Linked DNA regions of Lichenihabitans psoromatis. The protein of the gene in region 1 binds, or shares a complex with, the protein of each later gene. Links are inferred from orthologs where the notes say so. Each region holds a gene or a part of one and is shown on either strand. Other genes may lie near its edges. The genes, in order: secA and secY.

What was found.
Region 2: the proteins of secA (region 1) and secY are in contact, whole or in part, in a crystal structure (PDB 3DIN), measured with the Thermotoga maritima proteins. The link is inferred for Lichenihabitans psoromatis from one-to-one orthologs. Residues at the interface, in WP_004082002.1 of Thermotoga maritima: Glu261, Ala262, Arg263, Lys300, Ala301, Arg302, Thr303, Ile304, Ile305, Leu323, Tyr324, Asp325, Pro326, Val329, Ser330, Tyr333, Ile336, Lys340, Phe345, Val349, Glu363, Phe364, Tyr374, Ser375, Gly376, Gly377, Glu393, Ile395, Thr482, Ser483; in WP_004081795.1 of Thermotoga maritima: Glu108, Gly109, Glu110, Glu111, Ala236, Glu237, Arg238, Arg239, Ile240, Thr241, Ile242, Gln243, Tyr244, Ala245, Arg246, Arg247, Val248, Thr249, Gly250, Arg251, Arg252, Val253, Tyr254, Gly256, Ala257, Ser258, Thr259, Tyr260, Leu261, Pro262.

What each region holds. Positions count from the first base shown.
Region 1 is NZ_CP036515.1:605,676-609,358, forward strand. The notes cover bases 43-3,407. They hold secA (preprotein translocase subunit SecA), read left to right. Parts: upstream 43-372; coding sequence 373-3,207; downstream 3,208-3,407. Other genes in these bases: EY713_RS02865 (hypothetical protein), read left to right, coding at 3,218-3,407. Also shown: more of EY713_RS02865, read left to right, coding at 3,408-3,544. UniProt on the Escherichia coli protein: Required for protein export, interacts with the SecYEG preprotein conducting channel.
Region 2 is NZ_CP036515.1:4,026,493-4,029,638, reverse strand. The notes cover bases 319-3,146. They hold secY (preprotein translocase subunit SecY), read left to right. Parts: upstream 319-977; coding sequence 978-2,315; downstream 2,316-3,146. Other genes in these bases: rpsM (30S ribosomal protein S13), read left to right, coding at 3,139-3,146; EY713_RS18790 (adenylate kinase), read left to right, coding at 2,312-2,929; rplO (50S ribosomal protein L15), read left to right, coding at 319-581. In the rest of the region: rpmD (50S ribosomal protein L30), read left to right, coding at 1-88; more of rplO, read left to right, coding at 102-318. UniProt on the Escherichia coli protein: The central subunit of the protein translocation channel SecYEG. Consists of two halves formed by TMs 1-5 and 6-10.

The DNA.
Region 1 (3,683 bases):
TGGGCGTTGGTCGGGAGCCTTGACGAGCGATGCCCAGACCGGCCGACCCTCGGCCCGTCCAACCTTTGAGCGCGCCGGTTCGGATCAAGCCACTGGACTTTCGGCCTCTCTAACTCTCGTTGCCAACCTCCGCTGCATTGACAAGGTTTCCGGGCGCTCATATCTGCGATGGCGGAATTTTGCCATTGCTTTCTCGCGCGTCCGACTGCGGAACCGCCACAAGGGCCGCCCATCGCGTTGCATCCTTGCAGCGCGATCTCATCGCTTAGTGTATCACGCACGATCTTTGTCGCGCATTCGCCGTGATGCCGTGACACTGGTTCGAAAACGCATAACGCGAGCCGGTCCGCCGGCTTCGAAAGGTCTTCATCAATGTTCGGCTCGCTCGCAAGAAAGATTTTCGGCTCATCCAACGACCGCAGGCTGAAGACTTTCTCCTCTCGCGTCGCCGCCGTGAACGCGCTCGAGCCGGAGATCGCAGCGCTGACCGACGCCGATCTTGCGGCCCGCACCGCGACGTTCAGAGCGGAGCTCGCGGCCGGCAAGACGCTTGACGACATTCTGGTGCCAGCCTTTGCGACGGTGCGCGAAGCCGCGAAGCGCGTCCTCGGCCAGCGCCATTTCGACGTGCAGCTGATCGGCGGCATGGTGCTGCATGAGGGCGCGATTGCCGAAATGCGGACCGGCGAAGGCAAGACGCTGGTGGCCACGCTGGCGACGTACCTCAATGCGCTGGCCGGCAATGGCGTGCATGTGGTGACCGTGAACGATTACCTCGCCCGTCGCGACGCCGAATGGATGGGACAGATCTACCGCTTTCTTGGCCTCAGCGTCGGCATCATCGTGCACGGCCTCGACGATACCGCCCGGAAGGAGGCCTATGCGGCCGACATCACCTACGGGACCAATAACGAATTCGGCTTCGACTATCTCCGCGACAACATGAAATACGAGCTGAGCCAGATGGCGCAGCGCGGCCATTCCTTTGCGATCGTCGATGAGGTGGATTCGATCCTTGTGGACGAAGCACGGACGCCGCTCATCATCTCGGGCCCGTCGGACGACAAGTCGGACCTTTACAACAGTGTCGATAAGTTCATCCCGCACCTCGTCCGCGAGGATTACGACCTCGACGAGAAGCAGCGCACCACCAACCTGACCGAGGTTGGCAACGAGCATATCGAGGCTTTGATGACCGAGGCGGGCCTTCTGGAAGGCTCGCTTTACGAGGCCAGCAACGCGACGCTCGTGCACCACGTCCAGCAGGCCCTGCGGGCCCATAAGCTGTTCAGTCGAGACAAGGACTATATCGTCCGCAACGACGAAGTCGTCATCATCGACGAATTTTCTGGCCGCATGATGCCGGGTCGCCGCTATTCGGAAGGGCTGCATCAGGCGCTCGAAGCCAAGGAGCACGTGACGGTTCAGCCAGAGAACGTGACGCTCGCCTCGATCACGTTCCAGAATTACTTTCGACTCTACAAGAAGCTGGCGGGCATGACCGGCACGGCCGCGACCGAGGCCGACGAATTCGCGGAGATTTACAGCCTCGACGTGATCGAAATCCCCACCAATCGCCCCGTGTCGCGTCTGGATGGCGACGACGAGGTTTATCGCACTGCCGAGGAAAAGGCCCGCGCGGTGGTGCGCGAGATCGAGGCCGCGAATGCAAAGCTGCAGCCGATCTTGGTCGGGACCACGTCGATCGAGCGATCCGAGCAACTTGGCGAGTTGCTGGCACAGCAAGGCTATCAGCGCATCGACTTCACGGCTCCGAACGCACTCGACAAGCTGTATAAGTCCGCCCGGTCCGGGAGGCCGTCCAAGACCTTCGCGATCCTGAACGCACGCTTCCACGAGCAGGAAGCCTATATCGTGGCCGAGGCCGGTGTGCCCGGCGCCATCACGATCGCGACCAACATGGCCGGGCGCGGCACCGATATCAAACTCGGCGGCAGCGAGGAGATGCGGATCGGGGTCGAGGCGGGGTCGATGGAGCCGGGTTCCGCACGGGACGCCAAGGAAGCGGCCATCCGCGCCGAGATCGCCGCCTTCAAAACGAAGGCCATGGAGGCTGGCGGTCTCTACATCATGGGCACCGAACGCCATGAAAGTCGCCGTATCGACAACCAATTGCGCGGGCGATCCGGTCGCCAAGGCGATCCAGGGAGCTCTAAATTCTTCCTGTCGTTGCAGGACGACCTCATGCGCATCTTCGGCTCCGAGCGGATGGATGCGGTGCTGACGCGTCTGGGCCTGCAGGAAAACGAAGCCATCATCCATCCGTGGATCAACAAGGCTTTGGAAAAGGCGCAGCAGAAGGTCGAAGCACGCAACTTCGACATGCGGAAGAACGTGCTGAAATACGACGACGTCATGAACGCCCAGCGCAAGGTGGTGTTCGAGCAGCGTCGCGAGATGATGGCGCAGGACTCGCTCGAGGAACAGATCGACGAGATGCGGACCTCGGTGGTCGACGATCTCGTGGCGCGCTTCATCCCGCATGACGCTTATGCCGAAACCTGGGATACGGCAGGCCTCAAGCAAGCGTGCCTCGAAACCCTCAACCTCGATGCCCCGATCGACGAATGGGCCAAGGAAGAGGGCATCGGCGACGAGGAACTGAACGAACGTCTACAGAAGGCTGCCAACGAGGCCTATGCGGCGCGCGTGGCGCAAAATACGCCCGACGTGATGCGCTATGTCGAGAAGCAGGTCGTGCTCCAGATGCTCGATCATCTCTGGCGCGAACATCTCGTCGTGCTCGATCATCTGCGGCAAGTGATCGGGTGGCGTGGTCTCGCGCAGCGCGATCCGCTGAACGAGTATAAGTCGGAAGCTTTCGACCTGTTTAACAGCCTCGTGGCCCGTCTGCGAGAGAGCACCACCGCGCAATTGATGCGGGTCGAGATCGCCTTTGAGGCGCCGCAAAACGAACTTCCGCCTATGTTCGCCTCGCATACCGATCCGTTGACCGGTGACGACGATGTCGCGCTTGAAAACAACAACCCTCAATTCGGCAATCGAGATTTCGCCTTCAATACGGCTGCGGCCGGCGCGGCCGTGTTGACCGCGGACGCAGCTGTGCATCGCGATCCGCAGGATAGCTCGACATGGGGCAAAGTTGGCCGCAACGAGCTTTGCCCTTGTGGCACGGGCCGCAAGTTCAAACATTGCCATGGCGCCCTGCTTCAGGGCGGCGAATAGACGCCGTCTCTTGACCATCGCCGGGCCGCTTCCATCCTTCATCGGACGCGGCAATTGCCCCACCCGGCTCGAGGAAGCGACAGACATGCCATCCAACCCATTAAGCGATAAGGCGCGAGGGGTTTTCGCCTTCGCGGCCTATCACCAACTCACCTCCAGCGAGACGGTGATCGACGTCATTTTGAAAGACGATGCCGGGCATTCGGCGGACCCCGCCGCCATCAAGGAACTTGAGGATGGTGGCCTCGTCACGGTCAATGGAGCGCGCGCCGCTTTCACGAGCGATGGGCAGGCTTTTTTCAGTCGTGTGCTCGAGGCGATCCGAGGCGCAGCCTAACGATCGCGATCTGCGAGCCGTGGCGCACACCTCCGGGCGATATGTCGCGCGATCGCGACCATGCCGGTTGAACTCATGCCACCATCGCCGTGTCTAACGAGACGTTCACGAGGATCACGGGAGGCAGGTCATCCCAAGT
Region 2 (3,146 bases), 3.4 Mb from region 1 along the record:
CCGTCGGTCCACCCTTGAAGATACGCCGGCAATCCGGGGCATGATCGCCAAAGTGGCGCACATGGTCCGTATCGTCGATAGCCAGTGAAGGAGCTACAATCATGAAGCTCAATGGCATTTCGGATAATGACGGGTCCAGCAAGTCGCGCATGCGCGTCGGTCGGGGCATTGGTTCGGGTAAAGGCAAGACCGGCGGTCGCGGCGTCAAGGGTCAGAAGGCCCGTACCGGCGTTCGGGTAAAGGGCTTCGAGGGCGGTCAGATGCCCTTGCATCGCCGGCTCCCCAAGCGTGGCTTCAATAACGTGTCCTCGATTGACTATAACGAGGTCAATGTCGGCCGTATCCAGCAGGCAGTGGATGCCGGCAAACTCGGCAGTGGTCCGATCACGGTTGCGGGCCTCATCGAGGCTGGTCTCGTCTCGAAGGCTCGTGATGGGGTTAAGATCCTTGGTATGGGCGAACTGACCGCGAAGCTGACCTTCGATGTGGCTGCGGCTTCGAAGTCGGCGGTTGAAGCGATCGAAAAGGCAGGCGGGACGATCACGATGTCGGCCCAGTCGAGCGACGCGTCAGCTGCGTGACGATCCGCTTTTCGGGTAAGGATTGGGGGCGGCGAGCAATCGCCAGCCCCCTTTTTCTTGAGTAGAGTAACGAAGGCTCTGGACCGGTCGATACGACTCTAAGGTCGAAGACCTGTTGCGCCGCTCTCGTCTATCTTAGATAACAAGCGCTGCTCAACCGGGATCCGGACGCGAGGCGGCTCTTTCGATCTCTCCCGGTCGATCTGAGCCGTGATGGCCCGGGCGTCGGTGTGCTGTAGTAGGGTCGCACTGCTATGAAGGCCCGCCGCAAGACGAAAAGTGTGGCGGAGTTGCGAGACGGATAGACGACGGGGAGGTGGTCATTGAGCGGCACCTCCTGGTCTACACCGTCATGGTTTGATCTGGCGCGCGTGCGCGTGCCTGCGGAGCACAGAAATGGCATCGGCAGCTGAACAGCTTGCAGCGAACATCAACTTTTCGGCTTTCGGCAAGGCCGAGGAGCTTAAGAAGCGTATCTGGTTCACGCTCGGCGCTTTGGTGATCTACAGGCTCGGGACATACATTCCGCTGCCGGGAATCGATCCTGCCGCGTTCGAGGCCAATTTCGTCGGTCACAAACAGGGCGTGCTCGAACTCTTCAACATGTTCTCGGGCGGCGCGGTTCAGCGAATGGCGATCTTCGCCCTGAACATTATGCCCTACATTTCGGCCTCGATCATCGTCCAGCTCCTCACGTCGGTGGTGCCCTCCCTCGAGAGCTTGAAAAAGGAAGGTGAGGCGGGCCGGAAGGTCATCAACCAATATACGCGCTACCTCACGGTCGTGCTCGCGGCGTTCCAAGCCTATGGGATCGCGGTAGGGCTCGAAGGGCAGAGCGGGGTTGTCTCCGATCCAGGTTGGTTTTTCCGCATCTCGACCGTCATTACATTGATGGGCGGGACAATGTTCCTGATGTGGCTCGGTGAGCAGATCACGTCGCGTGGGATCGGCAACGGATCATCCTTGATCATCTTCGCCGGCATTGTCGCGGCATTTCCGGCCGCTATCGCCAATACGCTGGAGCTTGGACGTCAGGGCGCGCTGTCGACCGGCCTTATCCTCCTGGTGCTGGTGATGGCGATCGGCGTGATTGCCTTCATCGTGTTCATGGAGCGTGCGCAGCGTCGGCTGCTCATCACCTATCCGAAGCGACAGGTGGGTAACCGCGTCTTTGAAGGGCAGACATCTTTTCTGCCGTTGAAGCTGAACACGGCCGGCGTCATTCCGCCGATCTTCGCCTCTTCTCTGCTGCTTCTGCCCACGACGGTCGCGAATTTCTCGCAGTCGGCCGGCGGAACGGGGATCCTCTCGTCGATCGTCGCGGTGTTCAGTCGTGGTCGCCCGCTCTACGAGATCGCCTACGTCAGTTTGATCGTGTTCTTCGCGTTCTTCTATACGGCCGTGGTCTTCAATCCGGTGGAGACGGCCGATAATCTCAAGAAGCACGGTGGGTTCCTGCCCGGCATTCGACCCGGTGAACGGACGGCGCAATATATCGATACGGTGCTGACCCGCATCACCGTGCTCGGTGCAGCCTATCTCGCGATCATCTGCCTCTTGCCCGAACTCCTCGTGTCTTACGCCGCCCTTCCGTTTTATTTCGGCGGCACATCGTTGCTGATCATCGTCAGCGTCACGATGGATACGGTTGCGCAAATCCACGGCCACCTGCAAGCTCATCAATATGAGGGACTGATCAAGAAGTCCCGTTTGCGGGGAGGAAAGAAGAGATGAGGATCGTTCTGCTGGGACCACCTGGTGCCGGTAAAGGAACCCAATCGGAACGACTGCGGGCGCGCTATCACATCCCGCAACTGTCGACGGGTGACATGTTGCGTGCGGCTGTGAGCGCCGGAACACCGATCGGCCTTCAGGCCAAAGCCATCATGGATGCCGGCCATCTCGTCTCGGATGATGTGGTTGTCGGCATCGTGGCCGATAGAATCATGCAAACCGACGCGCAGAATGGTTTCATTCTGGACGGCTTTCCGCGCACCGTCGCGCAGGCCGAGGCGCTCGACAGCATGCTGATCGGCAAGGCAATGCGCCTCGATGGGGTCATCGAACTCGACGTCGACGAATCGGTTCTCGTCTCGCGTATTCACAACCGGGCGCTCGAGACCGCGGCGCGTGGCGGCGTGGTTCGGGCCGATGACAAGCCCGAGACCGTGAAGGCTCGACTCGACGCCTACAAGGCACAGACCGCGCCGGTGTCGGATTATTATGCGCGCCACGGCTCGCTTCGGCGGATCGACGGAATGATGCCGATCGACGAGGTTACGGATCAGATCAACCGTGAACTCGACACGCTTGTCGGTTCCGCTGCGATGGCGTCATCCCGATCCTGATGCGCCGGGAATGGCCGGCTTTTGACGGCCGATCTCGCTTGAGGGTTGACGGGTGAGCTACGACGCTCTATAGGCCAAAACCTTCAAGGTGGCGAAGCTTGGTGTGACTGGGCAATCCGTGTGGGCGCCCGGTATTTTTTCGTTCGAGCGACGACCTTTTCCTTTGAAATATCCGGGTGGGCTCGATCACACCCGTTGGAGTATACCACGTGGCCCG